Regions from separate parts of the Streptomyces sp. NPDC007983 genome, predicted to be linked through region 3. Evidence: predicted binding sites of a transcription regulator. Region 3 holds the regulator's gene; each other region holds the start of a gene.

Region 1 (10,301 bases), on a different contig from region 3:
TTGCTGCCGACCTCCTCCGCCCCCGCCCGCACCGCCCGCGCGTAGAGGTCGCTGGGGACGTCGTAGTGGTCGCGGTCGAAGCCGCGGCGTGGGGCGCCGATGCGGGTGGCGAAGGCGTGGAGTTCGTCGTACGAGACGTCGCTCACCAGGTGGGACCACATGCGGCCGTGGCCCGGCCACGAGGGCGGGTCGATCAGTACGGCCATCAGAGGGTGGTCCCCAACGAGCCCACGGGGGCCACCGCAACCGCCGTCTTGCCGCAGACCCAGTGCGGGTCGGGGCCCAGTTCGGGTTCCACGTCGAGGGCGTGGAGATCGCCGCCCCGGGTGCAGACGGGGCACAGGGGCCAGCGGCCGTAGCGCTCCAGCAGGGCGTCCTGGACGTCCTGGGCGACCAGACCGGCGACGTACGCCACGCCTTCCGGCCATTGCTCGACCCACCAGCGGCGGTGCGTGATGGCGTCCTCGACGAGCGAGACGATGTCGGCGTGGGCGACGTCTCCCGCCGCGAGATCGGCCAGGACGAGCGCCCGTGCCGCGTGCAGTGCGTGTTCGAGCTTCATGGGTCCCATTGTCACCTTTGCTTCGCCGCGCCGCCTTCCCGCGCGGGGGAGGCGCATAAAAGGCCCTCCGCGCGCAGTCTTGACGGGCCTCGTGGCCGGAAATAGTTTTCAGATGTGAGTAGCAAGTTGAAGGAAACTTTCACTCCCCTCACCGACCCCGCCGTGCCCGCCCCCTCCGCGCTCGCGGCGAAGGTCCGCACCCTGGGCCCCTCCATGACCCGCTCGATGCAGCGCGTCGCCGAGGCCGTCGCGGGCGACCCTGCGGGCTGCGCGGCGCTCACCGTCACCGGGCTCGCCGAGCGCACCGGTACCAGCGAAGCCACCGTCGTACGCACCTCCCGGCTGCTCGGCTACCCCGGATACCGCGATCTGCGCCTCGCGCTCGCCGCGCTCGCCGCACAGCAGGCCGCGGGCCGGGCCCCGGCCGTCACGGCGGACATCGCGGTCGACGACCCGATCGGCGACGTGATCACCAAGCTCGCGCAGGAGGAACAGCAGTGTCTGGCCGACACCGCCGCGGGGCTCGACACCGGCCAGGTCGAGGCCGCGGTCGCCGCGGTCGCCGCCGCCCGCCGGATCGACGTGTACGGCATCGGCGCGTCGAACCTGGTCGCCCAGGACCTGGTCCAGAAGCTGCTGCGGATCGGCCTGATCGCGCACGCGCACGCCGATCCGCACCTGGCCGTCACCAACGCCGTACAGCTCCACTCCCACGACGTCGCGCTCGCGATCACCCATTCGGGGCGGACGACGGACGTCATCGAGCCACTGCGCGTCGCCTTCGAGCGCGGGGCGACCACCATCGCGATCACCGGCCGTCCGGACGGCGAGATCGCGCAGTACGCGGACCTCGTCCTCACCACCTCCACCGCGCGCGAGAGCGAGCTGCGCCCGGCGGCCATGTCCAGCCGCACCAGCCAGCTGCTGGTGGTGGACTGCCTGTTCATAGGCGTGGCGCAGCGCACGTACGAGAGTGCGGCGCCCGCCCTGTCCGCCTCGTACGAGGCCCTCGCGCACCGGCACGACCCCCGCCCGCGCCACCGCTGAGATCGACCGGCGCCCGCGCGCCGTCGCCACCACCCCCCACCGTCACGCTCACGTAGGGAAAGAGCCGCTTCGCCATGACTTCCGCCGCCGAGCAGCAACCTCAACAACAGCAGCAACAGCTCCGCGCCCAGCTGGAGACCCTCACCACCGAGGCCTTCCGCCCCGAACTCGCCGAGATCGACCGGCTCGACACCGTCGAGATCGCCCGCGTCATGAATGCCGAGGACGCCGGAGTTCCCGCCGCCGTCGCCGCCCAGCTCCCCCGGATCGCCGCCGCCATCGACGGCATCGCCGCGCGCATGGCGGGCGGCGGGCGGCTGGTCTACGCGGGCGCGGGCACCGCCGGGCGGCTCGGGGTGCTCGACGCGAGCGAGTGCCCGCCCACGTTCAACGCCCGGCCGGACCGGGTGGTCGGCCTGATCGCGGGCGGGGAGACCGCCGTGGTGTCGTCCGTGGAGGGCGCGGAGGACAGCGCGGAGCTGGCCGCCGAGGACCTGGACCGGATCGGGATCGGGCCGGACGACGCGGTCGTGGGCGTCTCGGCCTCCGGCCGCACCCCGTACGCCGTGGGAGCCGTCGAGCACGCCCGCCGCCGCGGGGCGCTCACCGTCGGGCTGTCGTGCAACGCGGGCTCGGCGCTCGCCGCGGCCGCCGACCACGGCATCGAGGTGGTCGTCGGACCGGAGCTGCTCACCGGCTCCACCCGGCTCAAGGCGGGTACGGCGCAGAAGCTCGTGCTCAACATGATCTCGACCATCACCATGATCCGGCTGGGCAAGACCTTCGGGAATCTGATGGTCGACGTGCGCGCCTCGAACGAGAAGCTGCGGGCGCGCACCCGCCGGATCGTTTCGCTGGCGACCGGCGCCCCGGACGAGCGGATCGAGAGCGCGCTGGCGGCCACCGGCTGGGAGGCCAAGAACGCCATCCTCACGATCCTCGGCGGCGTGGACGCGCCCACCGCCGAGAAACTGCTCGGCGAGGCGAACGGCCATCTGCGGGCCGCCCTCGAAGCAGCGGGGCACAACGGCAAGAAGCCATAACGGCAAGGAGCCACAACCGCAAAAAGCCACAACGGCAAAAGGCCGCAACGGCAGGAAAACACGGCGGCAGAAAACACGGCGGCGGGGCGGCACCCCTGGGAGAAAGGGTGCCGCCCCGCCGTCGTCAGTGGACGGTATGACCGACCGGCGCGCGGGGCGCCGAAGCCGATCAGAAGTCCATGTCACCGCCCGGCATGCCGCCCGGGGCGCCCGCCGGAGCGGCCTTCTCCGGCTTGTCGGCGATGACGGCCTCGGTGGTGAGGAACAGCGCGGCGATCGACGCGGCGTTCTGCAGCGCGGAGCGCGTGACCTTGGCCGGGTCGATGATGCCCTCGGCGATCAGGTCGATGTACTCGCCGGTCGCGGCGTTGAGGCCGTGGCCGGGGGTCAGGTTGCGCACCTTCTCCACCACGACGCCGCCCTCGAGGCCGGCGTTGACGGCGATCTGCTTCAGCGGGGCCTCCAGGGCCAGGCGCACGGCCTGGGCACCGGTGGCCTCGTCGCCCTCGAGCTCCAGCTTCTCGAAGACCGAGACGGTCTGCAGCAGGGCCACGCCACCACCGGCGACGATGCCCTCCTCGACGGCGGCCTTGGCGTTGCGCACCGCGTCCTCGATGCGGTGCTTGCGCTCCTTCAGCTCGACCTCGGTCGCGGCACCGGCCTTGATGACGGCCACGCCGCCGGCCAGCTTCGCCAGGCGCTCCTGGAGCTTCTCGCGGTCGTAGTCCGAGTCCGAGGACTCGATCTCGGCGCGGATCTGGTTGACGCGGCCCTGCACCTGGTCGGTGTCGCCGGCGCCGTCCACGATGGTGGTCTCGTCCTTGGTGACCGTGACCTTGCGGGCGCGGCCGAGCAGGTCGATGCCCGCGTTCTCCAGCTTGAGGCCGACCTCCTCGGAGATGACGGTGCCACCGGTGAGGATGGCGATGTCGCCGAGCATGGCCTTGCGGCGGTCACCGAAGCCCGGGGCCTTGACGGCGACGGACTTGAAGGTGCCACGGATCTTGTTGACGACCAGGGTCGCCAGCGCCTCGCCCTCGATGTCCTCGGCGATGATCAGCAGCGGCTTGCCGGACTGCATGACCTTCTCGAGCAGCGGGAGGAGGTCCTTCACGCTGGTGATCTTCGAGTTGACGATCAGGATGTACGGGTCGTCGAGCGACGCCTCCATACGCTCCATGTCCGTCGCGAAGTACGGGGAGATGTAGCCCTTGTCGAAGCGCATGCCCTCGGTGAGCTCGAGCTCGAGCCCGAAGGTCTGCGACTCCTCGACGGTGATGACGCCTTCCTTGCCGACCTTGTCCATGGCCTCGGCGATGAGCTCGCCGATCTGGGTGTCGGCGGCGGAGATGGAGGCGGTGGAGGCGATCTGCTCCTTGGTCTCCACGTCCTTGGCCTGCTCGAGCAGCTGGGCGGAGACGGCCTCGACGGCCTTCTCGATGCCGCGCTTGAGGGCCATCGGGTTGGCGCCCGCGGCAACGTTCCGCAGGCCCTCCTTGACCAGCGCCTGGGCGAGAACGGTCGCGGTCGTCGTGCCGTCACCGGCGACGTCGTCCGTCTTCTTCGCGACCTCCTTGACCAGCTCGGCGCCGATCTTCTCGTACGGGTCCTCGAGTTCGATCTCCTTGGCGATGGACACACCATCGTTGGTGATCGTGGGGGCGCCCCACTTCTTCTCGAGGACGACGTTACGGCCCTTGGGGCCGAGGGTGACCTTGACGGCGTCGGCGAGCTGGTTCATCCCGCGCTCGAGGCCGCGCCGCGCCTCCTCGTCGAACGCGATGATCTTGGCCATGTGAAGTGGTCCTCCCAAGACGGGGTGGATTGCTCCGGACCGCGCCTGGCGCCCGCGACGGACGGCCTGCCTACCGTGCGGTTCCTTGCCCCGCGCGGCGTCGGCGAGCCTCACCGACCCGATCCTTCTGTCACTCTCACCTTCAGAGTGCTAACGCAATAATTAGCACTCGCCCCATGAGAGTGCAAGCGCCCGACGGGCGTCAAGGGAGCCTTGAGGGCCGACCCGCGTACCAACCCGCGGACATGCCAGAGGGCCCGCCCCCTCGCGGGGTACGGGCCCTCCGGTATTTCAGTCAGCTGCCTCGCGTTCGGCGCGTCAGCCTACGGCCACGCGGACCATGTCCGCCTGCGGGCCCTTCTGGCCCTGCGAGATCTCGAACTCGACCCGCTGGCCTTCCTCGAGGGTGCGGTAACCGTCCATCTGGATCGCACTGTAGTGGACGAACACGTCCGCACCACCGTCGACCGCGATGAAGCCGTACCCCTTCTCCGCGTTGAACCACTTGACGGTGCCCTGAGCCATTCCTAACTCCCCTATTGCTGGCCCTTGCGCAGGACCGCACTCCGCGGACCCGGGTCAGACCTCACCCCCCGAGTCGAGGGGGGTGTGCGCCGGAACGCGTCGACCGCCGCTGAATGTATCCGTCCCAACGCCCTCTGCAACAGGTCAATTGGACGAGAATTCTGGGCACGGCCGATCGGTAATAAGTGGAGAATTCCTGTGAAGTTCGGGCAAACCCGGCGGGACATAGGGTACCAACCCGACAAATCGCGCACACAGTTTGCGCACAAGTTGACGAGTTCTCATATGCGGTTCCGGCGCCGGGGCCGATGGGGAAGCCCGCGCCCCTTGGTCGAGGCGGGGCAACTCTATCGCGATTCCACACACGGAATCGCCCCGTCCGCTTCTTCCCGGACGGGGCGATTTCCAGAGGTGAGAGGGGTGATGGGGCGTCAGCAGCCACCCGCGACGGCGGGGATGATCGACACCCCGGCGCCGTCCGGCGTGGCCGTGCCCAGGCCCTCGGCGAACCGCACGTCGTCGTCGTTGACGTAGACGTTCACGAAGCGGCGCAGCTTGCCGGTGTCGTCCAGGACGCGGGCCGCGATGCCCGCGTGGTTCTTCTCCAGGTCCGCCAGAACCTCGGCGAGGGTCGCGCCCTCGGCGCTGACCTCGGCCTGGCCGCCGGTGTAGGTACGCAGGATGGTCGGGATTCGGACGTTGACGCTCATGCGAGGCCAGCCTCTCGGAACGAGTCAAGGGTGGGTCGGATGATGGCGGAGGGACCCGTGGTGGGGGCCACCGCGTCGAGGGTCTTGAGGCCGTCGCCGGTGTTCAGGACGACGGTCGTCAGGGACGGGTCGAGCAGCCCGTCCTCGATCAGCTTCTTGGTCACGCCGACGGTCACACCGCCCGCGGTCTCCGCGAAGATCCCCTCGGTGCGGGCGAGCAGCTTGATCGCGTCGACCACCTGCTCGTCGGTGACGTCCTCGACCGCCCCGCCGGTGCGGCGCGCGATGTCCAGGACGTACGGACCGTCCGCCGGGTTGCCGATGGCCAGCGACTTGGCGATGGTGTTCGGCTTCTGCGGGCGCACCACGTCGTGGCCCGCCTTGAAGGCGGTGGAGACCGGGGAGCAGCCCTCGGCCTGGGCGCCGAAGATCTTGTACGGCCTGTCCTCGACCAGACCGAGCGCGATCAGCTCCTTGAGCCCCTTGTCGATCTTGGTGAGCTGGGAGCCGGAGGCGATCGGGATGACGATCTGGTCCGGCAGCCGCCAGCCGAGCTGCTCGCAGATCTCGTACGCCAGGGTCTTGGAGCCCTCGCCGTAGTACGGCCGCAGGTTGACGTTGACGAAGCCCCAGCCCTCGCCCACCGGGTCGCCGATCAGCTCGCTGCAGAAGCGGTTGACGTCGTCGTACGTGCCCTCGATGCCGACCAGGTCACCGCCGTAGACGGCGGCCATGACGACCTTGCCCGCCTCCAGGTCGTGCGGGATGAAGACGCACGAGCGGAAGCCGGAACGGGCGGCCGCGGCGCCCACCGCGCCGGCCAGGTTGCCGGTGGAGGAGCAGGACAGGGTGGTGAAGCCGAAGGTGCGGGCCGCCTGGACGGCGATGGCGACGACCCGGTCCTTGAAGGAGTGGGTCGGGTTGCCGGAGTCGTCCTTGACGTGCAGCTCGCCGGTGATGCCCAGCTCACGGGCGAGCCGGTCGGCCTTGACGAGCTGGGTGAAGCCCGGGCTCAGGCTGGGGAGCGTGGCCACGTCGGCGGGGACGGGCAGCAGCGGCGCGTAGCGCCAGATGTTGTCGGGACCGGCCTCGATCTGCCGCCGCAGCCCCTCGGGGTCGCCGCCCGGAAGGTCGTACGCGACCTCCAGCGGCCCGAAACACGACGCGCAAGCGAAGATCGGTCCGAGGTCGAAGCGCTCACCGCACTCGCGGCAGGACAGGGCGACGGCGGGACCGAACGCGGCGGAAGCGGAAGACGCCGGGGAATCAGCGGCGGCGGAGTTGGTTGAGCTTTCTACGGATTGCACAGCCATGGAGGCGAGGCCCTTTCTCCTCATCTTCCTCGGGACGCATTTCGCCACGAGACGGAATTGGCACCTTCCCGAGCTGGGAGCCTCGCTGCAGTGAACGAGACCAGCTGGAGGGTTGCCGGGGCTTCAACGGGCCGTTCCCTCTGCCCCTCTGGATGAGCGGTATGGCCGCCGGGCCGTACCCGGGGCGTTTGTCCGCACGGTGCCCCCGACATACGAAGGTCATGTGCGCTGTTCAAGACTGTAACCGACGGCCCGGAGGGTTGAACCAGCCGTCCGAACCGCGAGATGGATCACAACGATCACGGCAAGCGAACACAGCAGGGAGACAAAACAGGTGCTGGATGAGGTGGAGCGCTGGCTGGAGCACCGCTCCTGGTCGGCCGACGACCGTCCGCTGGACCACCTGCTGGCCGCGAAGCGCCACACGGCGACCAGCGTCAGCGTGGTGCTGCCCGCGCTGAACGAGGAGGCGACCGTCGGCGAGATCGTCGCCGCGATCCGCCGCGAGCTGATGACCGAGGACATGCCGCTCGTCGACGAGCTGATGGTGCTGGACTCCGGCTCCACGGACCGCACCGCCGAGGTCGCCGCCGCGGCCGGGGCGGCCGTGGTGCACCGCGACACGCTGCTGCCCCGGCTGCCCGCGCTGCCCGGCAAGGGCGAGGTGCTGTGGCGGTCGCTGCTGGCGACCAGCGGCGACATCGTCTGCTTCATCGACGCCGACCTGCGCGAATTCGACGCCCGCTTCGTCTCCGGGATCGTCGGGCCGCTGCTCACCGACCCGGAGGTGCAGCTGGTCAAGGGCATGTACGACCGGCCGCTGCGGGACACCGCGGGCCAAGGCGGACGGGTCACCGAGCTGGTCGCCCGGCCGCTGCTGAACCTGCACTGGCCGCAGCTGGCCGGGTTCGTCCAGCCGCTGGGCGGCGAGTACGCGGCCCGGCGCTCGCTGCTGGAGCGGCTGCCGTTCCCCGTCGGGTACGGGGTCGAGCTGGGCCTGCTCGTCGACGCGCTGCACACGGTCGGGCTCGACGCCCTCGCCCAGGTCGACATCGGCGTGCGCAAGCACCGCCACCAGGACGGCAAGGCGCTCGGCAGGATGGCCGCCGCGATCTACCGCACCGCCCAGCTGCGGCTGGCCCGCGGCCACCTGGTGCGGCCGCGGCTGACCCAGTTCGAGCGCGGCGAGAACGGCTTCGAGCCGCGGACGACGGCGGTCGACACGGAGGAGCGGCCGCCGATGGTCGAGATCCCGGAGTACGCGGAGCGCGGGCGGCACAGCGTCGCGTAACCCTCCCGGGCACGGGAAACCGTACGTACACCTCCCCCGGGACGCACAGGCCGACGCGCGCGCCGTAACCCTCCCGGGCACAAGAAACCGCACGTACACCCCCCCCGGACGCACAGGCCGACGCGCGCGCCGTAACCCTCCCGGGCACAAGAAACCGCACGTACACCCCCCCGGCGCACAGGCCGACGCGCGCGCCGTAACCCTCCCGGGCACAAGAAACCGCACGTACACCCCCCCGGACGCACAGGCCGACGCGCGCGCCGTAACCCTCCCGGGCACAAGAAACCGCACGTACGTTTGCGCGCGGTGCCCGATGGCTAGGCTCGCGACATGGCCGTTGAACGCAGCGCACCGATCCTCGTCGCGTCCAACCGCGGCCCGGTCTCGTACGCGCTGGACGAGGACGGTTCGCTCGTCCCCAAGCGCGGGGGCGGCGGGCTGGTCTCCGGGCTGAGCGCGATCGGGCCCGACGCCGGTGCCGTATGGGTGTGCGCCGCCCTCGGCGACGGCGACCGCGAGGCGGCGCGCCGCGCCGGGGCCGGGCACCTCGACCCGGAGCACACCGGCGGGCAGCAGGTGCGGATGCTGGACATCGCGCCGGACGTGTTCGCCGCGGCGTACAACGGCGTCGCGAACTCGGTGCTGTGGTTCGTCCACCACCTGCTCTACCAGACCCCCGTCGAGCCGGTCTTCGACGCGGAGTTCCGCGCCCAGTGGGCGGCGTACGAGACGTACAACGCGGCCTTCGCCGACGCGCTCGCCCAGGAGGCGGCCGAGGGCGCGGTCGTGCTGGTGCAGGACTACCACCTGGCGCTGGTCCCCGGGCTGCTGCGGGCGCGCCGCCCCGATCTGCGGATCGGCCACTTCTCGCACACGCCCTGGGCGCCCCCGGACTACTACCGGCTGCTGCCGGACGATGTCGCGGCGGGCGTGCTGCGCGGCATCCTCGGCGGCGACCGCGCCGCCTTCCTCACCGGGCGCTGGGCCGCAGCGTTCGCCGACTGCTGTGCGGCGGTGCTGGGCGCGGAGGTCGTCCGGGGGACGGACGGCTCCGCGGCCGCCGTGCGCTTCGAGGGCCGGGAGACCCGGCTCGGGGTGCACGGCCTCGGCGCCGACGCGGATTTCCTGCGGGAGCGGTCGCGGGCGGCCGATGTCGACGAGCGGCTGGCGGCGCTGCGCGAGCAGATCGGACCCGGCCGGAAGACGATCGTCCGGGTGGATCGCACGGAGCTGTCGAAGAACATCGTGCGCGGGCTGCTGGCCTACCGCCGCCTGCTGGAGACCCGCCCCGAGTGGCGCGAGCGCGTCGTCCACGTGGCCTTCGCCTATCCGTCCCGCCAGGACCTCGCCGTCTACCGCGACTACACCGAGCGGGTGCGGGTGCTCGCCGAGGAGATCAACGCGGAGTACGGGACGGAGGGCTGGCAGCCGGTCGCGCTCCATGTGAAGGACGACTTCGCCCGCTCCCTGGCCGCCTACCGGCTGGCCGACGTGGCGCTCGTCAACCCGATCCGGGACGGCATGAACCTGGTCGCCAAGGAGGTGCCGGTCGTCTCCGAGCGGGGCTGCGCGCTGGTGCTGTCACGGGAGGCGGGGGCGTACGAGGAGCTGGGCGCGCACGCGGTCGTGGTGAACCCGTACGACGTGGAGGGCACGGCGCGGGCGCTGGACGAGGCGCTGCGGACGCCGGAGGACGAGCGGGCGGACCGCACCAAGCAGCTGGCCGCCGCGGCGACGGCGCTGCCGCCCCGCGACTGGTTCCTGGCGCAGCTGCGGGCGCTGCAAGACGCCCCCTAGCGGGCGACCGCCTCCGCCAGCGCCTCCAGCAAGGCCACCACCCCGGCCGGGCCGTCGACCACCACGTCCGCGCGCTCGGCCAGCTCCGTCACCTCCGTGCTGCCGCTGCACACCAGCAGCCCCGGCACCCCTTCCTTCCGCAGCCGCTCCACGGCGGCGAACGCGGCCAGGTCGCCGAGGTCGTCGCCCGCGTAGAGCACCGCGCCCGCTGACGTCTC
Region 2 (10,301 bases), on a different contig from region 3:
GCCGTGGCCATCGGCACCTGGATGCCCAGCACATTGCGGGTGGTGTGGGCGGCGCCGCCGCCGAACCCGACGAGCACCCCGGCCGCGCCGGTGCGCATCAGGTGCAGCGCGGCGGTGTACGTGGCGCAGCCGCCCACGATGACCGGGACGTCCAGCTCGTAGATGAACTGCTTGAGGTTCAGCGGCTCGGCGGCACCCGAGACATGCTCGGCCGAGACGGTGGTGCCCCGGATGACGAAGATGTCGACCCCGGCGTCCACCACGGCCTTGGAGAACTGCGCGGTGCGCTGCGGCGACAGGGCGGCGGCGGTGACCACGCCCGAGTCGCGCACCTCCTTCAGCCGCTGCCCGATCAGCTCTTCCTTGATCGGCTCGGCGTAGATCTCCTGGAGCCGGCGGGTCGCGGTGCGCTCGTCCAGCTCGGCGATCTCGGCGAGCAGCGGCTCCGGGTCCTCGTACCGGGTCCACAGGCCCTCGAGGTTGAGCACCCCGAGGCCGCCCAGCTCGCCGATGCGGATCGCGGTCTGCGGGGAGACCACCGAGTCCATCGGGGCGGCCAGGAACGGCAGCTCGAAGCGGTAGGCGTCGATCTGCCAGGCGATCGAGACCTCCTTCGGGTCCCGGGTGCGACGACTCGGCACGACGGCGATGTCGTCGAACGCGTACGCCCTGCGGCCGCGCTTGCCGCGCCCGATCTCGATCTCAGTCACGTGGGGTGCCTTTCGCTGGCTTGTTCTGCCGTACCAGTATCGCCATCCCCCGCGCGCGGCCCGTCGCGCGGGGGTCGCGCGGGGGTCCCGCGGGTTAACGCCCGGAGTAGTTCGGCGCCTCGGAGACCATCTGGACGTCGTGCGGGTGGCTCTCCTTGAGGCCCGCGGAGGTGATCCGCACGAAGCGGCCCTTCTCCTTCAGCTCCGCCACGGACGCCGAGCCGACGTACCCCATGGAGGCGCGCAGGCCGCCGACCAGCTGATGGGCGACCGAGGCCAGCGGGCCGCGGTAGGGCACCTGGCCCTCGATGCCCTCGGGGACGAGCTTGTCCTCGGAGAGCACGTTGTCCTGGAAGTAGCGGTCCTTGGAGAACGAGCGGGCCTGGCCGCGGGTCTGCATCGCGCCCAGCGAGCCCATGCCCCGGTAGGACTTGAACTGCTTGCCGTTGATGAAGACCATCTCGCCCGGCGACTCCTCGCACCCGGCGAGCAGGCTGCCCAGCATCACCGTGTCCGCGCCGGCCGCGATCGCCTTGGCGATGTCGCCGGAGAACTGCAGGCCGCCGTCGCCGATCAGCGGCACATCGGCCGCGTGGCACGCGCGGGCCGCCTCGTAGATCGCGGTCACCTGCGGGACGCCGATGCCCGCGACCACCCGGGTGGTGCAGATGGAGCCCGGGCCGACGCCGACCTTCACCCCGTCCACGCCCGCGTCGATCAGCGCCTGGGCGCCGTCACGGGTGGCGACATTGCCGCCGACCACGTCGACCGAGACATTGGACTTCACCTTGGCGATCATGTCGAGGATGCCCCGGCTGTGCCCATGGGCGCTGTCGACCACCAGGAAGTCGGCCCCGGCCTCGACCAGCGCCTGCGCCCGGTCGAACGCCTCGTCGCCGACGCCGACGGCCGCGCCGACGACCAGCCGGCCCTCGTCGTCCTTCGCCGCGTTCGGATACTGCTCGGCCTTCACGAAGTCCTTGACCGTGATCAGGCCCTTGAGCACACCCGCGTCGTCGACCAGCGGCAGCTTCTCGATCTTGTGGCGGCGCAGCAGCTGCATCGCGTCGTCACCGGAGATGCCGACCTTGCCGGTGACCAGCGGCATCGGGGTCATGACCTCGCGGACCTGACGGCCCCGGTCCACCTCGAAGGCCATGTCCCGGTTGGTGACGATGCCCAGCAGCTTGCCCGCGGCGTCGGTGACCGGGACGCCGCTGATGCGGAACTTCGCGCACAGCGCGTCCGCCTCGTGCAGCGTGGCGTCCGGCCGGACCGTGATCGGGTCGGTGACCATGCCGGACTCGGACCGCTTCACCAGGTCGACCTGGTTCGCCTGGTCCTCGATGGACAGATTGCGGTGCAGCACGCCCACGCCGCCCTGGCGGGCCATGGCGATGGCCATCCGGGCCTCGGTGACCTTGTCCATGGCGGCCGACAGCAGCGGTACGTTCACCCGCACGTTCCGGGAGACCCTGGACGAGGTGTCGACCGCGTTCGGCAGCACCTCGGAGGCGCCCGGCAGCAGCAGCACGTCGTCGTACGTCAGCCCGAGCATCGCGAACTTCTCAGGCACTCCGTCGACGTTGTCAGTCATGACACCCTTCCAAATGGTCTTGCCCCAGCGCGGACTCCCATGCTAACGGCCATCCCCGGTGTCACATTCCGCCCTGTGGACAACCGACGAATACCGCTGGTGACGCCGCCTGGAGCGACCACTCGCGCTACTGTTCGGCCAGCGCGCGCAGCCGGCTCAGCGCCCGGTGCTGAGCGACCCGCACCGCGCCCGGCGACATGCCGAGCATCTGCCCGGTCTCCTCCGCCGTAAGCCCGACCGCGACGCGCAGCAGCACCAGTTCGCGCTGGTTCTCCGGAAGGTTCGCGAGCAGCTTCTTGGCCCATTCCGCGTCGCTGCTCAGCAGCGCCCGCTCCTCGGGGCCCAGCGAATCGTCCGGCTGCTCCGGCATCTCGTCCGAGGGCACCGCCGTGGAACCGGGGTGGCGCATGGCCGCCCGCTGCAGATCGGCGACCTTGTGGGAGGCGATGGCCACCACGAACGCCTCGAAGGGTTTGCCGGTGTCGCGGTAGCGCGGCAGCGCGCACAGCACCGCGAGGCAGACCTCTTGCGCCAGGTCGTCCACGAAATGACGAGCGTCACCCGGCAGTCGGGACAGCCGGGTGCGGCAGTAGCGCAGGGCGAGCGGATGGACATGGGCCAGCAGATCGTGAGTGGCCTGCTCGTCCCCTTCGACCGCGCGCCCGACGAGGGCACCGATCGCCCCTTGCGTCCCCGGGCTGCCCGCCTTGGGGGGCCCTGGACTCTCGTCGTCGCGCATCCGTCCATGGTGCCTTGGGCCCGGCGGCTCCGTGGCATCACGTCCATAGTTGTGCGCTGAAGCGTTATGAGCAGGTGCGCCGGTAGTCGTCACGTCCTGCGCTCTCCCCTCACGCCCGACCGACTCGTCCCCGAGGAACTCCACACCTTCAAGGATGCGGCATCGCGCGGGGAACCGGTACAAGCCGCCGTCACCGGCCGGCGCCGCGCACGCTCTCGCCCCGCCCGCCACCCGAGGCGGGCGGGGACCGTAGCGCCCCCGCTGCGCAGCATCTCGTCGATAGACCGTCGATACGGACCCGGACCGCCTAGCGGACCAGGCCCCAGCGGAATCCGAGGGCCACCGCATGGGCCCGGTCGGACGCGCCGAGCTTCTTGAACAGCCGGCGGGCGTGCGTCTTGACCGTGTCCTCGGAGAGGAACAGCTCACGGCCGATCTCCGCGTTGGACCGGCCGTGGCTCATGCCCTCCAGCACCTGGATCTCCCGCGCCGTGAGCGTGGGCGCGGCGCCCATCTCGGCGGAGCGCAGCCGGCGCGGGGCCAGCCGCCAGGTCGGGTCGGCGAGGGCCTGCGTCACGGTCGCACGCAGCTCGGCGCGCGAGGCGTCCTTGTGCAGATAGCCCCGGGCGCCGGCGGCCACGGCCAGCGCGACCCCGTCGAGGTCCTCGGCGACCGTGAGCATGATGATCCGGGCGCCGGGGTCGGCGGAGAGCAGCCGGCGCACGGTCTCGACTCCGCCGAGGCCGGGCATGCGCACGTCCATCAGAATCAGATCCGAGCGGTCGGCGCCCCATCGGCGGAGGACTTCCTCGCCGTTGGCCGCCGTCGTCACCCGCTCGACGCCGGGCACCGTCGCCACCGCGCGGCGCAGCGCTTCTCGGGCGAGCGGGGAGTCGTCGCAGACGAGGACGGATGTCATGGCCGCCCTCCGCAGATGATGCGCGTCACCTTGAGCCTCCAGGCTGGTACATATCGTCACCTGAGCGATTGACAGCCCCGGATATGTGTCCGAGAGCTTTACCCATCAACCGCCTCCGCACTCTCAACGACGGTCACCCGAAAGAGTTACGGGGTTCGGCGGCCACCTTCGACACTCTACGTGAGCCCTCGGACACGGAGGCGCTTCCCCGCGCAGGTCGCGCCCTGTCACGTCTCCCCCAAAGGTCATCCCCTTCGGTGGCATTTGGCGACCTTGCTTCCAATTTGCCGGTCTGTGTGGCTAGATTCGCAATGAGTCATATTTACATCTACTTACACAGTAGGTGTACGACCCGGGACACAGCGTCCGCAGCCGATCGCTTCGAGGAGACAAGGCAATGGCAGATTTCTCCCGTCTTCCCGGTCCGAACGCCGATCTGTGGGACTGGCAGCTCCTGGCCGCGTGCCGTGGTGTCGACAGCTCGCTCTTCTTCCACCCCGAAGGGGAGCGCGGCGCCGCCCGCAGCGCGCGCGAGATGTCGGCGAAAGAGGTGTGCATGCGCTGCCCGGTACGGGCGCAGTGCGCGGCTCACGCCCTGGCGGTACGCGAGCCGTACGGGGTTTGGGGAGGACTGACCGAGGACGAGCGCGAGGAGCTGATGGGGCGGGCCCGCCATCGCACGGTGGCCTCCTCGGGAGCCCCGGGGTCCTGACCGGGATCCCGGCCCTTCTCCGCCCTGAAGAAACGTTCCATCAGCAACCATCGCCCCATCACCGCCGACCGTTCCCACCGACGATCGGCGGGTTTTCGCACGTCAGCGGCAGGGTTTTCGCATGTCGGCGGCGGGGTTTTCGTACGTCAGCGGCGTGCCGCCAGCTCCAGCCGGTCCAGGGTCGCCGCCACCGCGGGCACCCGCGCCAGGTCCGGCAGCGTCAGCGCCACCACCTCGCGCCGCACCTCGGGCGTGACCTCCAGCGTCGCCGTCCCCTTGGCCGTCACGCACTCCACCGCCAGCTCCGGCAGCACCGCGACCCCGAGCCCGGCCCCCACCAGCCCGACCACCGCCGGGTAGTCGTCCGTCGCGAAGTCGATCCGCGGGGTGAAGCCCTCGGCCTCGCACACCTCCACCAGATGGCGACGGCACCGCGGGCAGCCCGCGATCCACGGCTCCTCGGCCAGCTCCCCGATGCCCACCGTCCCGGCCCCGGCCAGCCGGTGATCGTGCGGGACCATGACCACCAGCCGGTCCCGCAGCAGCGGCCGCACCACCAGGTCGTCCCATCCCGCCGCCGGGTCCGCGTCCGTACCCGCCGCGGGCCCCGCGTGGGGGTACCGGAAGGCGAGCGCGATCTCGCAGTCGCCGCCGCGCAGCATCTCCACCGACCGCGGCGGCTCGGCCTCCACCAGGGAGACCCGCGTTCCCGGGTGGGCGGCGCGCATCCCGGCGAGCGCGGTCGGCACCAGCGTGGAGCTGCCGCTGGGGAACGACACCAGCCGCACCCGCCCGGCCCGCAGCCCGGCGAGCGCCGCTACCTCCTCCTCCGCGGCGGTCAGCCCGGCCAGGATGCCCGCCGCGTGCCGGACCAGCGCCTCGCCCGCCTCGGTCAGCCGCATCTCCCGCCCGGTACGGATCAGCAGCGGCGTCCCCGTGGACTGCTCCAGGGCCTTCATCTGCTGGCTGACGGCGGGCTGGGTGCAGCCCAGCTCGCGGGCGGCGGCGGAGAAGGAACCGGTGGTGGCCACCGCGCGCAGCACTTTCAGATGACGGGCCTCGATCATGCCCCCGAGCATAAGGGGCACTTGGGTGCGGACCGGAATATCGCGCCGGTGCTTTGACGGCGTAGGGGGTGTCTTGTCGATCGGGCCGGATCAGCGAGCGGCGTCTGGTGCAGGGGGCACCTCCCAGCGGTAGCTGGGGGAGCATCGCAACCCGCGTGAGGAGAGCGCAGGGGGCACCTCCCAACGGTATCTGGGGGAGCGACGAGCGCGGGGCCGCGATGTGCCGCCCGCCGCGGCAGCGGCTGATGTCACAGCGGCGTCGGGAGCCCGGCATGATCGGCAAGACACCCCCTCCGGGCCGGGGCGGGCCGCCCGGGGCCGCGGCGCCCGGGCGCACGGTGATCGTCCGGCCGATAACGTGCGCGTATGACGACTGCATTGATTACCGGAACCACGGCGGGCATCGGCTCCGCCTTCGCGAGCCGGCTCGCGGCGGACGGGCACAACCTGGTGCTGGTCTCCCGCGACGAGAAGCGGCTGCGGGACCAGGCCGCCGACCTCCACGACCGGCACGGGGTCGAGGCGGAGGTCCTGCGGGCCGACCTGTCCGAGGACGCCGGTATCGCCGCGGTCGAGGAGCGCTTGGGGGACCGTACACATCCGGTCGATCTGCTCGTAAACAATGCCGGGTTCGGCAACAAGGGCCGCTATCTGGAGGCGCCGCTCGCCGATGAGCTGCGGATGCTGAAGCTGCACTGCGAGGCGGTGCTGCGGCTGACCAGCGCCGCCGCCGGGACGATGCGGGCGCGGGGGCGCGGCGGGGTGATCAACGTGGCCTCGGTGGCCGCCTTCTTCCCGCGCGGGACGTACGGGGCGAGCAAGGCGTGGGTCGTGCAGTTCACGCAGGGCGCGGCGAAGGACCTGGCGCAGTCGGGGGTGCGGCTGATGGCGTTGTGCCCGGGGCTGGTGCGGACGGAGTTCCACGCCCGGGCGGGGATCAAGCCGGAGAAGGCGCCGGACTGGATGTGGCTGGACGCGGACCGGCTGGTCGCGGCGGCCCTGAAGGACTTCGCGCGGGGGAAGTCGCTGTCGATTCCGGACCCCCGGTACAAGGCGTTGACCGGGCTGGCGAAGCTGGTGCCGCGGGCGGCGGTGGCGGGCGTCTCCTCGAAGGTGGGCCGGGCCCCGGTCAAGGGGTGAGCGGGCCGGTACCGGACGCGCGCCCCGCCGCCGGGCGCGTCAACGCGCGAAGGCGCGGCCACCCCGTGCGGGGCGGCCGCGCCTTCGCGTGGCGCTCGGCTCGCGTCAGTGCGCGTGGCCGTGACCGTGACCGGCGGCCTCGGCCTCTTCCTCGGCCGGCTTCTCGACCACCAGGGTCTCGGTGGTGAGCAGCAGCGAGGCGATGGACGCGGCGTTCTCCAGCGCGGAGCGGGTGACCTTGACCGGGTCGATGACGCCGGCCTTCACCAGGTCGCCGTACTCCTCGGTCGCGGCGTTGTAGCCGTGGCCCTTCTCCAGCTCGGCGACCTTCGAGGTGATGACGTAGCCCTCGAGGCCCGCGTTCTCCGCGATCCAGCGCAGCGGCTCGACGACGGCGCGGCGGACGACGGCGACACCGGTGGCCTCGTCGCCCTCCTTGCCCAGGCTGCCCTCGAGCACCTTGGCGGCGTGGACCAGCGCGGAGCCACCACCGGAGACGATGCCCTCCTCGACCGCGGCGCGGGTCGCGGAGATGGCGTCCTCCAGACGGTGCTTCTTCTCCTTGAGCTCGACCTCGGTGGCCGCGCCCACGCGGATCACGCACACGCCGCCGGCCAGCTTCGCGAGCCGCTCCTGCAGCTTCTCGCGGTCCCAGTCGGAGTCCGTGGCCTCGATCTCGGCCTTGATCTGGGCGATGCGGCCGGCCACGTCGTCGGCGTTGCCGCCGCCGTCGACGATGGTGGTGTCGTCCTTGGTGACGGTCACGCGGCGGGCGGTGCCCAGCACGTCCAGACCGGCCTGGTCGAGCTTGAGGCCGACCTCCTCGGCGATGACGGTGGCACCGGTGAGGGTGGCCATGTCGCCGAGCATCGCCTTGCGGCGGTCACCGAAGCCGGGGGCCTTCACGGCGACGGCGTTGAAGGTGCCGCGGATCTTGTTGACGACGAGGGTGGACAGGGCCTCGCCCTCCACGTCCTCGGCGATGATCAGCAGCGGCTTGCTGGCGCCGGCCTGGATGACCTTCTCCAGCAGCGGCAGCAGGTCCTGGATGGAGGAGATCTTGCCCTGGTGGATCAGGATGTACGGGTCGTCGAGGACGGCCTCCATACGCTCCTGGTCGGTCACCATGTACGGCGAGAGGTAGCCCTTGTCGAAGGCCATGCCCTCGGTGAAGTCCAGCTCCAGGCCGAAGGTGTTGGACTCCTCGACGGTGATGACACCGTCCTTGCCGACCTTGTCCATCGCCTCGGCGATCAGCTCGCCGACCTGCTTGTCCTGGGCGGACAGCGCGGCCACGGCGGCGATGTCGGACTTGGAGTCGATCGGGCTGGCGGTGGCCAGCAGGTCGTCGGAGACGGCCTTGACGGCGGCGTCGATGCCCTTCTTCAGGGCGGCCGGGGAGGCGCCGGCGGCCACGTTGCGCAGGCCCTCGCGGACCAGCGCCTGGGCCAGCACGGTGGCGGTGGTGGTGCCGTCACCCGCGATGTCGTTGGTCTTGGTCGCCACCTCCTTGACGAGCTGGGCGCCCAGGTTCTCGTACGGGTCCTCGACCTCGACCTCGCGGGCGATCGTGACACCGTCGTTGGTGATGGTCGGAGCACCGAACTTCTTGTCGATGACGACGTTGCGGCCGCGGGGGCCGATCGTCACCTTGACGGTGTCCGCAAGCTTGTTCACGCCGCGCTCAAGGGCGCGACGGGCGTCCTCGTCGAACTTCAGGATCTTCGCCATGGTTGCGTATGTCCTCTCATTGCGATCCTCGGCCGCCGTAACGAGGCAGCCGCCGTCGCGTCAAAAAAACGAACCGCGCCCCGACCCCGGGTATCTGTGACACGGGCACCGGGGCGCGGCTCAAGGCAAGACTTCGGTGATTACTTCTCGACGATCGCGAGGACGTCGCGAGCCGAGAGGACGAGGTACTCCTCGCCGCTGTACTTCACCTCGGTGCCGCCGTACTTGCTGTAGAGCACGACGTCGCCGACGGAAACGTCGAGCGGAAGCCGCTTGCCGTCCTCGAAACGGCCCGGGCCGACGGCCAGGACGACGCCCTCCTGGGGCTTCTCCTTGGCGGTGTCCGGGATGACCAGGCCAGAGGCCGTGGTCTGCTCGGCCTCGACGGCCTGGACCACGATGCGGTCCTCAAGCGGCTTGATGGCAACCTTGGAGCTGGCGGTCGTCACGATCCGACCTCCCCCTTCGGAGATCTCACGGGGTTAACTGTCTGAGGTGGCGACCAGGTGGATCCGTCGTCGCGGGTGCCGGACCTGCCCGTCGCTGTGTGGCTGGCACTCCGCAGTGCCGAGTGCCAGCCCTGACATTATGACGCGGTTAGCACTCCGTCAACCAGAGTGCCAAGCGAGGCGGCGACGGACCGCACGGACGTCCGGACGCGGCCGCCCCCACGAGCGGTCCTCGGACGCGGTCAGATGTAGTCCTCCAGCCGCGCCACGGTGAATCCCTGCGCCTGGACCTCCCGTACCAGCTCGGTGATCATGTCGGTCATGCTGTGCCCGTGCAGCTGCTCGGGGCCGCGGAAGTGCGCGAGCACGATGTCCCCCGGCCGCAGCCCGCTCCCGGAGCGGTAGACCAGCCCCTGCGGCTCCATCTCGGCGCGCCACAGCACCGCCTTGTTCAGCCCGCACTCCGCCGCCGCCCGCAGCGTGTTCCGGTCGTAGTCCCCGTACGGCGGACGGAAGAGGTGGGGCTGAAGCCCGAGGCGTTCGCCGAGGGCCTCCTGCTGGCCGCAGATCTCGTGACGCTGGGTCTGGTAGTCCTTGCCCGCCAGGCTGGGGTGGGTGAGCGTGTGGTTGCCGATCTGGTTGCCGAGTTCGCGCAGCGCGCGGAAGTAGTCGTAGTGGTCGCCGATCACCTCGTCCTCCAGGAACTGGGTGAACGGCAGACCGAGGTCCCGGGCCTGGTCGATGAAGGCCGGGTCCTTCTCGATCCCGTCGTCGAGCGTCAGGAAAACCACCCGATCGGTCGTCTCCACCTGACGGATGACCGTCGCCAGCCCCGGCACCGGCGGCCACACCGGCGCGAGCGCGGGTTTGACGGCGGGCGGGGGCGGCGGGTCCAGCGGGCGGTCGAGCCCCCAGCGCCGGTACCCGTCCGGCGGCGGGTGCGGACGGTCCTCACGCCCGCTCCCGGGCGGTGGTGCGCCGGAGGCCCGGGACGCGGAGGACGGGGAGGCCGAGGCCGACCGCGTGAGACCGGCCGCCTTCCCCGTCCCGGGGCGCGGCTCGGGGCCCGTGCCCCCGCACCCGGTGAGCAGGGCTGCCGCGGCGGCGAGAACCAGACACCTGGAAACACCAGTCTTGAGCATCATCACAAAAGTGATCTTCGGTTCCACGGTGCGCGCCCGCGCGCCGTAGGGGTGCGAATGCCCTCCCCGGAGCGGGGAGAATGGGCCATGTGGAC
Region 3 (10,301 bases):
GATGGAACGGTACGAACCGTCGCCGTGCCGCAGATACTCCTCGGCGTGGTGGACGAGGCCGCGTACGAGAGTGAAACGTTCGATCTGGCGCCCGGCGAGACGCTGCTGTGCGTGACGGACGGCGTGACCGAGCACCGCTCCGGCAGCCGCCAGTTCGACGACGAGGACGGCCTCGCGGCGGTGCTCGCGGGCTGCGCCGGGATGAGCGCGCGGGAGGTCGCCGAGCGGGTGCGGCGGGCGGTGGACGAGTTCGCGGTGGAGCCGCCGGACGACGACCTGGCGATGCTGGTGCTCAGGGCGCTGTAGGACGCCTGGCGGAGGCGCGCCGCGGCATGGCGGACAATGGGGCGTATGCCTTCCGTACTGCCCGACGGCGACCCCATGCCCCAGGACGGCGCGCTGCCCCCCGGCGCGCTGGCCGGCGCGGCAGGGCGGCCGCTGGGGTTCTATCTGCACGTGCCCTACTGCGCCACCCGCTGCGGGTACTGCGACTTCAACACGTACACCGCCGCCGAGCTGCGCGGTTCCGGCGGGGTGCTCGCCTCCCGGGACAACTACGCCGAGCAGGTCGCAGAGGAGGTGCGGCTCGCGCGGAAGGTGCTGGGGGACGATCCGCGGCCGGTCGAGACCGTGTTCGTCGGCGGCGGCACGCCCACGCTGCTCGCGGCCGAGGACCTCGGGCGGATGCTCGGGGCCGTCCGGGACGAGTTCGGCCTCGCGGACGGCGCCGAGATCACGACCGAGGCCAATCCGGAATCGGTCGATCCGCGGTATCTGGAGGCGCTGCGGGAGGCCGGGTTCAACCGGGTGTCGTTCGGGATGCAGAGCGCCCGGCAGCACGTCCTCAAGGTGCTGGACCGCACCCACACCCCCGGGCGCCCCGAGGCCTGCGTCGCGGAGGCCCGGGCCGCCGGGTTCGACCATGTGAACCTGGACCTGATCTACGGAACCCCCGGCGAGAGCGACGACGACTGGCGGGCCTCCCTGGAGGCGGCGCTCGGCGCGGGCCCGGACCATGTGTCGGCGTACGCGCTGATCGTCGAGGAGGGCACCCAGCTGGCGCGCCGGATCCGGCGCGGCGAGGTGCCGATGACCGACGACGACGCGCACGCGGACCGGTATCTGATCGCCGAGGAGACGCTGTCGGCGGCGGGCTTCGCCTGGTACGAGGTCTCCAACTGGGCGACCTCGCCCGAGGGCCGGTGCCGCCACAACGAGCTGTACTGGCGCGGCGCCGACTGGTGGGGCGCCGGGCCCGGCGCGCACAGCCACGTCGGCGGGGTGCGGTGGTGGAACGTCAAGCACCCCGGCGCGTACGCCCAGGCGATCGGCGAGGGCCGCTCACCGGGCGCCGGGCGGGAGCTGCTGTCCGACGAGGAGCGCCGGGTGGAGCGGATCCTGCTGGAGCTGCGGCTGGCCGAGGGGTGCCCGCTGGAGCTGCTGCGCCCGGCCGGCGCGGCGGCCGCGGCGCGGGCGCTGGAGGACGGCCTGCTGGAGCCGGAGCCCTACCGGCAGGGCCGGGCCGTGCTGACGCTCAGGGGCCGTCTGCTGGCCGACGCGGTCGTACGGGACGTGGTGGACTGACGCTGGTGGATCGAAAGGCGCCGTCAGGGCGCGGTCACGGCGCCGTGACGTGGTCGATCAATTCCTCGACCCGCCCCAGCAGCTCCGGCCGCAGGTCCTTGTAGGAGTGGACCGCGGACAGGATCCGCTGCCACGCCGCGCCCGTGTTCTCCGGCCAGCCCAGCGCCCGGCAGACGCCCGTCTTCCAGTCCTGGCCGCGCGGCACCGACGGCCAGGCGGGAATGCCGAGCGAGGACGGCTTCACGGCCTCCCACACGTCGATGAAGGGGTGCCCGACGACCAGGACGTTCTCGTCGGTGATCTGCTCGGCGATACGGGACTCCTTGGACCCGGCCACCAGATGGTCCACCAGGACGCCGAGCCGGGCGTCCGGGCCGGGGGAGAAGTCGCGGACGATGGCGGGCAGGTCGTCGACGCCCGCCAGGTACTCCACGACGACGCCCTCGATGCGCAGGTCGTCGCCCCAGACCCGCTCCACCAGCTCCGCGTCGTGGCGGCCCTCCACGTAGATGCGCCCGGCGCGGGCGACCCGTGCGCGGGCGCCCGGGACGGCGACCGAGCCGGAGGCCGTGCGCCGCGGCGCGCCGGGGGCCGTCGCGCGCGGGCGTACGAGGGTGACGACGCGGCCCTCCAGGAGGAAGCCGCGCGGCTCCATGGGGAAGACACGATGCTTGCCGAAGCGGTCCTCCAGAGTGACCGTCGGCCCCTGAGCGGTCTTCTCACAGCGGATCACGGCACCACAGAACCCCGTGGTGACCTCCTCGACCACCAGATCCGGGTCGGCGGGGACCTCGGGGGCGGGCTGCTGCCGCTTCCAGGGCGGGGTCAGATCCGAGTCGTACTGTCGGCTGTGCATCCGGATGACGATAGCGCGGCGCCTCAGCGTGACACGCCGAAGCGCGCGGCCAGTTCGTCGCGTTGGTCACGTACGAACGCCGCGTCCACGACCGACCCGTGGCCGGGGACGTACCGCGCGTCCTCGCCGCCGAGGGCGAGCAGCCGGTCGAGGGCGGCGGGCCAGTGGGAGGGGATCGCGTCGGGTCCGGCCTGCGGCGGGCCCGACTCCTCGACCAGATCGCCGCAGAACACCACCTCCGGCCGGCCCGGCACCAGAACGGCCAGGTCGTGGGCGGTGTGCCCGGGGCCCACGTTCGCCAGCAGCACGGACCGGCCGCCCAGGTCGAGGGTGATCTCCCCGGAGACCGCGTGATGCGGCGGTACGAGGTGATCGACGGCCTCGGCGGCGGCACCGGGGGCCACCCCGTGCCGTACCGCGTCCTCGCGCAGCACCTCCCGGTCGCGGCGCAGCAGGGCGTCCAGACCGGTGGCCCCGTACGTCGCGCAGCCCGCGAAGGCGGCCGTGCCCAGCACATGGTCGAAATGCGGGTGGGTGAGCGCGATCCGGGTCGGCCGGCGGCCGGTCAGCCGGGTGATCTCGGCGCGCACCGCCGCGCCCTCGCGCAGCGTCGAGCCGGTGTCCACCACGAGGACGTCCGTACGGCCGACGATCACGCCGACCGTGCAGTCCCAGTCAGGCAGGCGGCGGCGGGCGACATCGGGCGCGAGCTGTTCCCACCCTGCCTCTTCCCAACACGTCTTCATACCGAGACGCTAGCTCCAACAGCGATAGCGTGACGTGTGGCCGGGGCACCGGCGGGGGGCGGCTCTTGCCGTGGCCACCGCACCCCGCCGTACACTGGCTGAGGGGTTCTGGCACTCGTGACCATTGAGTGCCAGACGGACGACCTGATGACACGGCTGGACTGGAGGTGCGCGGGGTGCTCAGCGAACGCAGACTCGAGGTGCTGCGTGCCATTGTCCAGGACTATGTGGGCACCGAGGAGCCGGTCGGCTCCAAGGCGCTCACCGAGCGGCACCGGCTGGGGGTCTCCCCGGCCACGGTGCGCAACGACATGGCCGCGCTGGAGGACGAGGGCTTCATCGCCCAGCCGCACACCAGCGCCGGGCGCATCCCCACGGACAAGGGCTACCGGCTCTTCGTGGACAAGCTGGCCGGAGTGAAGCCGCTGTCCACCCCGGAGCGGCGCGCCATCCAGAACTTCCTGGACGGCGCCGTCGACCTCGACGACGTGGTGGGGCGCACCGTCCGGCTGCTGGCGCAGCTGACCCGGCAGGTCGCGGTGGTGCAGTATCCGTCGCTGACCCGTTCGACGGTGCGCCATGTGGAGCTGCTGCCGCTGGCCACGGCCCGGGTGATGCTGGTGCTGATCACCGACACCGGGCGGGTCGAGCAGCGCGTGGTGGACTGCCCGGCTCCGATCAGCGACGACTCGCTGGCGGATCTGCGGGCCCGGCTCAACAGCCGGGTGGTGGGGCGGCGGTTCGCGGATGTGCCGCAATTGGTGCAGGATCTTCCGGAGTCCTTCGAGCAGGAGGACCGGGGGACGGTCTCGACCGTGCTGGCGACGTTGCTCGAAACGCTTGTCGAGGAGACCGAAGAGCGGCTGATGATCGGCGGCACCGCGAACCTCACGCGTTTCGTGCATGATTTCCCCCTGACGATCCGGCCCGTGCTGGAGGCACTTGAGGAGCAGGTCGTCCTCCTCAAGCTGCTCGGCGAGGCCAAAGACTCGGGTATGACCGTGCGCATCGGGCATGAGAATGCTCACGAGGGGCTGAATTCCACCTCGGTCGTCGCGGTCGGCTACGGTTCGGGCGACGAGGCCGTCGCCAAACTCGGCGTGGTCGGACCGACCCGCATGGACTACCCCGGAACGATGGGAGCGGTACGCGCAGTGGCACGTTACGTCGGACAGATCCTGGCGGAGTCGTAAGTGGCGACGGACTACTACGCAGTCCTGGGCGTGCAGCGCGATGCCTCGCAGGACGAGATCAAGAAGGCATTCCGCCGGCTCGCACGCGAGCTGCACCCGGATGTGAACCCGGATCCGAAGACCCAGGAGCGGTTCAAGGAGATCAACGCCGCTTACGAGGTCTTGTCGGACCCGCAGAAGAAGCAGGTCTACGACCTGGGCGGGGACCCGTCGGGTTCGGCCGCGGGCGGCGGCGCCGGTGGGTTCGGCGCGGGCTTCGGCAACTTCTCCGACATCATGGACGCCTTCTTCGGCACCGCCTCGCAGCGCGGCCCGCGGTCCCGGACGCGGCGCGGCCAGGACGCCATGATCCGCCTCGATGTCGAGCTGAACGAGGCCGCGTTCGGCACCACCAAGGACATCCAGGTCGACACCGCCGTGGTGTGCACGACCTGTAGCGGTGAGGGCGCGGCGCCGGGCACCTCGGCGCAGACCTGCGACATGTGCCGCGGCCGCGGTGAGGTCTCGCAGGTGACGCGGTCCTTCCTCGGCCAGGTCATGACCTCGCGGCCGTGCCCGCAGTGCCAGGGCTTCGGCACCGTGGTGCCGACCCCGTGCCCGGAGTGCGCGGGCGACGGCCGGATCCGCTCGCGCCGCACGCTGACCGTGAAGATCCCGGCCGGTGTGGACAACGGCACCCGCATCCAGCTCGCGGGCGAGGGCGAGGTCGGCCCGGGCGGCGGCCCGGCGGGCGACCTGTACGTGGAGATCCACGAGGTGCCGCACCCGGTCTTCCAGCGGCGCGGCGACGACATGCACTGCACGGTGACGATCCCGATGACCGCCGCGGCCCTCGGCACCAAGGTGCCGCTGGAGACGCTGGACGGCATGGAGGAGATCGACATCCGGCCCGGCACCCAGTCCGGCCAGTCGGTCCCGCTGCACCAGCGCGGCGTCACCCATCTGCGCGGCGGCGGCCGGGGCGATCTGATCGTGCACGTCGAGGTGACGACGCCGACCAAGCTCGACCCGGAGCAGGAGGAGCTGCTGCGGCGGCTGTCCAAGCTGCGCGGCGAGGAGCGGCCGACAGGGGAATTCAAGCCGGGGCAGCAGGGGCTGTTCTCGCGCCTGAAGGACGCGTTCAACGGACGCTAGGCGTCGTCGCGCGACGCCTTCGGTGGCGTTGATCCGGTGACGGATCGCCGCGGGGGACATGGCACCATGTGGCCATGTCCTCCGCGCTGACCGGTCTCGCCCGGTACCCGATCGTGCAGGCTCCGATGGCGGGCGGGGCTTCCTGCCCGCAGCTCGCCGCCGCCGTCTGCGAGGCCGGGGGCCTCGGCTTCCTCGCCGCCGGTTACAAGACGCCGGAGGCGATGCACGAGGAGATCAAGCAGCTGCGCGGGCTGACCGGCTGCCCCTTCGGCGTCAACCTGTTCATGCCGCAGTCGCCCGGCGATGCGGCCGCCGTCGCGGTCTACGCCGACCGCCTCGCGGGCGAGGCGTCCCGCTACCGGACCGCGCTCGGGGACCCCGAGTCCGGCTCGGACGACGCGTACGACGCCAAGCTGGCGATCCTGCTGAACGACCCGGTCCCCGTGGTCTCGTTCACCTTCGGCTGTCCCACCCGCACCGTGCTGGAGGCCTTCGCCCGGGTGGGCACCCGGACCGTCGTCACCGTGACCTCACCCGTCGAGGCGGAGACCGCCCAGTGGGCGGGCGCCGACGCCGTCTGCGTCCAGGGCGTGGAGGCCGGTGGCCACCAGGGCGGCTTCCGCAACGACCCGGCCGACGACGCCCCCGGCGCCGTGCTCGGGCTGCTGTCGCTGGTCGCGCTGGTGCGCGAGACGGTGCGGATCCCGATCATCGCGGCGGGCGGGCTGATGCGCGGTTCGCAGATCGCCGCGGTGCTGGCGGCGGGCGCGGCCGCGGGGCAGCTGGGCACCGCGTTCCTGGTCTGCCCCGAGTCGGGGGCGAACGCCCTGCACAAGGGGGCCATCACCGACCCGCGGTTCGACCGGACCGAGCTGACCCGGGCCTTCTCCGGCCGCCCGGCGCGCGGCCTGGTCAACCGGTTCATCCGCGACCACGGCCCGTACGCCCCGGCCGCCTACCCCCAGCTGCACCACCTCACCTCCGGGCTCCGCAAGGCGGCGGCCAAGGAGGGCGATCAGCAGGCGATGGCGCTGTGGGCCGGACAGGGACACCGGCTGGCGCGCGACCTGCCCGCCGCGCGGCTGGTGGAGACCCTGGCCGCCGAACTGGACGCGGCGGGGGCCACGCACGGGCTCCAGGGCCCGCGAGGCGTGGTGTCGTGACCGCCCCCGTGTTCGTGGCCGACTCCCTTGCGGGAGCGGCCACAGGGGCCCGTATCGCGCTCGACGGCCCCGAGGGACGGCACGCGGTGTCGGTGAAGCGCCTGCGGGCCGGTGAGGCCGTGATCCTCACGGACGGCGCCGGTACGGGCGTCTCGGGCACCGTGGCGGCCGTCGAGGGCAAGGACCGGCTGCTGGTCGAGGTCGACGGCGTACGCCACGAGGCGGCGCCGAACCCGCGGATCACCGTCGTCCAGGCGCTGCCCAAGGGCGACCGCGGCGAGCTGGCCGTGGAGACCATGACCGAGACGGGCGTCGACGCGATCGTCCCGTGGGCGGCCGCCCGCTGCATCACCCAATGGAAGGGCGAGCGCGGGCAGAAGGCGCTCGGCAAGTGGCGGTCGACCGCGCGCGAGGCGGGCAAGCAGTCCCGTCGGCTGACCTTCCCGGAGGTCGCGGACGCGATGACGACCAAGGAGGTTGCTCGATTTCTCGCCGATGCCGACCTCGCGGCCGTGCTCCACGAGGAGGGCAGCGACCCCCTGGCCACGGCCCGACTGCCCCACGAGGGCCACATCGTGCTCGTCGTTGGCCCCGAAGGGGGCGTCTCGCCCGAGGAGTTGGCGGCCTTCGCCGCGGCGGGCGCACGACCCTACCGGCTGGGCCCGAGCGTCCTGCGCACCTCCACGGCCGGAACGGCCGCCGCCGCACTGCTGTTGGGGCGCACCGGCCGCTGGGGCTAGGGGGCGCCACGTGGCCGACGATGGTCTTCCGGTTCGCCGCGCGCGATGGGAACCTGTCCCCTATGGGGGTATTGAGCCATCATGTGCGGCACAGGCGGCCGCTGCTGGCGGCCGTGGCCGCGGTGGCCGCGGCCGTCGCGGCCACGGGGTGTGAGCCGAGGGACGGCGGGGTCACCGCGATCGCCGTATCGATCACCACGGACAAGGTCGGCACCTCCGCCCTGGAGCGGGGCGGCGTCGGGGTGCGCTGGCTGACCTGCAACGCGGACCTCAAGACCCGCCCCACCGCCGGGGCCTCGGCTTCCGGCACCGGTGACTCGGGCACCACGGACGCCACCGTGAACTGCCGCGGCAGGACCGAGGACGACAAGGCCATCGGCATCGGCGGCAGGGTGACCTATGTGCGCAAGAACCACTGCGTACGCGGCGATCTGACCGGCAAGATCGCGGGAGCCAAGGTGTTCGAGGCCAACGTCATCGGCGAGTGCGACGGCGGCGACGACACCGGGAGCCCCACGCCGGCCCGCACCCACCCCCCGGACGGGGCCACCCCCACCCACCCCTGGGACCGGAGGACCACCGCACCCGGCAAATAGGGCCCGCATAAGCTGTGGGCCATGCCGGACGAGTCACCGCTGATCCAGAGCCTCCGTGCGGCCGTCGCCGCCGCCCCGGACGACGTACCCCTGCGGCTGCACCTGGCCGGGCTGTTGCTGGAGGGCGGGCACGGGCAGGACGCGATATCCCAGATCGCGGCGGCCCTTCAGCGCGACCCCGGGAACGCCGAAGCGCAGGCCCTGATGGCGCGCGCCGTCACGGCCCCGGCCCCGCCCGCCCCCGCCCCGGCGGACCCGCGCGTTCCCGCCCCGGCGGCCCCGCCCGCGCCGCCGCGAGGCGCCCCCGGCCCCGCGTCCGGACGCGGTTCCTCCGGACGCGGTTCCTACGACTGGCGGCGGGCCGAGGGCGAGTTGGCGGACGTCGTCCCCCCACGCTTCGTCGAGACGCCGGAAACCCCTGACGCACCCGAACCGCACCAGCCGCTGGCCGCCGACGGCTCCGACGACCCCGGGGAGACCTCCGCGTGGGAGGTGGAGCGCACCGGCGTGCGCCTGGCCGACATCGGCGGCATGGACGAGGTCAAACAGCGCCTGGACGCCGCCTTCCTCGCCCCCATGCGCAACCCCGAGCTGCGCAAGCTGTACGGCAAGAGCCTGCGCGGCGGGCTGCTGATGTACGGGCCGCCCGGCTGCGGCAAGACGTACATCGCGCGCGCCGTGGCCGGGGAACTGGGCGCCCACTTCATGTCGGTCAGCATCAGCGACGTGCTCGACATGTGGATCGGGAACTCCGAACGGAACATGCGCGAGCTGTTCCAGACCGCCCGCCGCAGCGCCCCCTGCGTGCTCTTCCTGGACGAGCTGGACGCCCTGGGCGCCAAGCGCAGCCAGCTCCGCCACAGCGGGCTGCGCACCACCGTCAACCAGCTGCTGGCCGAGCTGGACGGGGTCGACGCGGACGCCAACGAGGGGCTGTTCGTGCTGGCCGCCACCAACCACCCCTGGGACGTGGACGGCGCGCTGCGCCGCCCCGGCCGCCTCGACCGCACCCTGCTGGTGCTGCCGCCCGACCAGCCCGCGCGTGAGGCGATCCTCCGCCACCACCTGCAGGACCGCCCGATCGCGGGCGTCGACGTGCGCAAGCTGGCCAAGCGGACCGACGGCTTCTCCGGCGCGGACCTGAAGTACCTGTGCGAGACGGCGGCCGAGCGGGCGCTGATGGACTCCGTACGGACCGGACAGGTCCGGATGATCGGCCAGGACGATCTGATGGCCGCGCTGGGGCAGGTGCGGCCCTCGACCCGCCCGTGGTTCGACACCGCGCGCAACGTGGCCCAGTTCGCCAACGAGGGCGGTACGTACGACGATCTGCTGGCCTATCTCAAGCAGAAGCGCATGCTGTGACCCCCCCAACGGGGACAGGGACGACGGGGACAGGAACGGGGGACGTACATGAGCGAGACCGGCACCGAGCACCCGCTGACGGCCCAGGCGGCCGCGCTGATCGAACTCGAACGGTTCGATCAGGCCAGGGAGCTGCTGGCCCGCCGTCTGGCCACCGATCCGGACGACGTCCGGGCCTGGGTGCGGATGGCCGCGTGCCACAACAGCACCAGGGACTTCGAGGACGCCCTGCGCGCCACCGAGGAGGCCCTGCGCCGCGCCCCCGAGGACTTCAGCGCGCACCGGTTCCGCTCGTTCGCCCTGCGCCGCCTCGGCCGCTCGGACGAGTCGGTCGCCGCCGCCCGCGAGGCGATCCGCGTCATCCCGGATCACTGGATGGGGTACGTGGCGCTCTCCGAGGCGCTCATCTACCCGGCCGACCGCTGGCCGCAGTCGTACGAGGCGGCGGTGACCGCGGTGCGGCTCGGCCCGGAGGAGACCTCGACGCACCGCGCCCTGTGGAAGGCCGCCCTGGCCATGGGACGGCACGATGTGTGCGAACAGGCGGTGCGCGAGGTGCTGCGCCTCGACCCGTCCAACGCCTGGGCGCTGCAGGAGCTGGCCACCCGCAAGGCGGCCGCGAAGGAGGCCAAGCTTCCGGAGGTCGCCGAGGGGTACGCCCAGGCGCTGGCCGCCGCCCCGGGCGACCAGGGGCTGCGCAAGGGGCTTGAGGGGACGCTGTTCAGGATGTTGCGCGGCACCCGCTGGCTCGCCCTGCTGTGCCTGCTGATCGCCGTACTGGCCGCACGGGTCTTCCCCACCGGGGACGATCCGTCCGCGCTGCCCGCGCCCCTCGGGACCAGGCTCTACGCGCTCGCCGTGATGGGCGTCGTCTGGGCGCTGGGCGCCTGGCGCGCGTACCGCAAGCTGCCGCAGGGCGCCAAG

What was found. The regulator HrcA, encoded in region 3, represses chaperone genes, less so after heat shock. The targets are predictions, from matches to a motif close to TTNGCACTCNGNNNNNCNGAGTGCNAA.
Positions count from the first base shown of each region.
Region 1: groL (chaperonin GroEL) is a predicted target of HrcA. The motif match lies at 4,610-4,636, and genes of this name have one in related genera.
Region 2: groES (co-chaperone GroES) is a predicted target of HrcA. The motif match lies at 9,213-9,239, and genes of this name have one in related genera.

Region 1 covers NZ_JBIBJI010000001.1:124,344-134,644, forward strand. Annotated here, with positions in the region: gene ACFZCY_RS00565 (DUF4031 domain-containing protein) at 1-206, opposite strand, end outside; gene ACFZCY_RS00570 (hypothetical protein) at 206-562, opposite strand; gene ACFZCY_RS00575 (SIS domain-containing protein) at 677-1,609, shown strand; gene murQ (N-acetylmuramic acid 6-phosphate etherase) at 1,684-2,652, shown strand; gene groL (chaperonin GroEL) at 2,822-4,447, opposite strand; gene ACFZCY_RS00590 (cold-shock protein) at 4,766-4,972, opposite strand; gene ACFZCY_RS00595 (MoaD/ThiS family protein) at 5,404-5,682, opposite strand; gene thrC (threonine synthase) at 5,679-6,995, opposite strand; SAM riboswitch class I at 7,013-7,154, opposite strand; gene ACFZCY_RS00605 (glucosyl-3-phosphoglycerate synthase) at 7,330-8,286, shown strand; gene ACFZCY_RS00610 (trehalose-6-phosphate synthase) at 8,617-10,083, shown strand; gene otsB (trehalose-phosphatase) at 10,080-10,301, opposite strand, start outside.
Region 2 covers NZ_JBIBJI010000003.1:735,690-745,990, forward strand. Annotated here, with positions in the region: gene ACFZCY_RS12480 (GuaB3 family IMP dehydrogenase-related protein) at 1-710, opposite strand, end outside; gene guaB (IMP dehydrogenase) at 805-2,307, opposite strand; gene ACFZCY_RS12490 (RNA polymerase sigma factor ShbA) at 2,435-3,046, opposite strand; gene ACFZCY_RS12495 (response regulator transcription factor) at 3,354-3,965, opposite strand; gene ACFZCY_RS12500 (WhiB family transcriptional regulator) at 4,363-4,677, shown strand; gene ACFZCY_RS12505 (LysR substrate-binding domain-containing protein) at 4,824-5,744, opposite strand; gene ACFZCY_RS12510 (SDR family NAD(P)-dependent oxidoreductase) at 6,111-6,884, shown strand; gene groL (chaperonin GroEL) at 6,990-8,615, opposite strand; gene groES (co-chaperone GroES) at 8,756-9,064, opposite strand; gene ACFZCY_RS12525 (polysaccharide deacetylase family protein) at 9,307-10,209, opposite strand; gene ACFZCY_RS12530 (methyltransferase domain-containing protein) at 10,287-10,301, shown strand, end outside.
Region 3 covers NZ_JBIBJI010000014.1:173,309-183,609, forward strand. Annotated here, with positions in the region: gene ACFZCY_RS33220 (SpoIIE family protein phosphatase) at 1-306, shown strand, start outside; gene hemW (radical SAM family heme chaperone HemW) at 352-1,584, shown strand; gene ACFZCY_RS33230 (DUF3097 family protein) at 1,619-2,440, opposite strand; gene ACFZCY_RS33235 (MBL fold metallo-hydrolase) at 2,464-3,186, opposite strand; gene hrcA (heat-inducible transcriptional repressor HrcA) at 3,363-4,379, shown strand; gene dnaJ (molecular chaperone DnaJ) at 4,380-5,513, shown strand; gene ACFZCY_RS33250 (nitronate monooxygenase) at 5,588-6,676, shown strand; gene ACFZCY_RS33255 (16S rRNA (uracil(1498)-N(3))-methyltransferase) at 6,673-7,416, shown strand; gene ACFZCY_RS33260 (hypothetical protein) at 7,500-8,012, shown strand; gene ACFZCY_RS33265 (tetratricopeptide repeat protein) at 8,034-9,377, shown strand; gene ACFZCY_RS33270 (tetratricopeptide repeat protein) at 9,426-10,301, shown strand, end outside.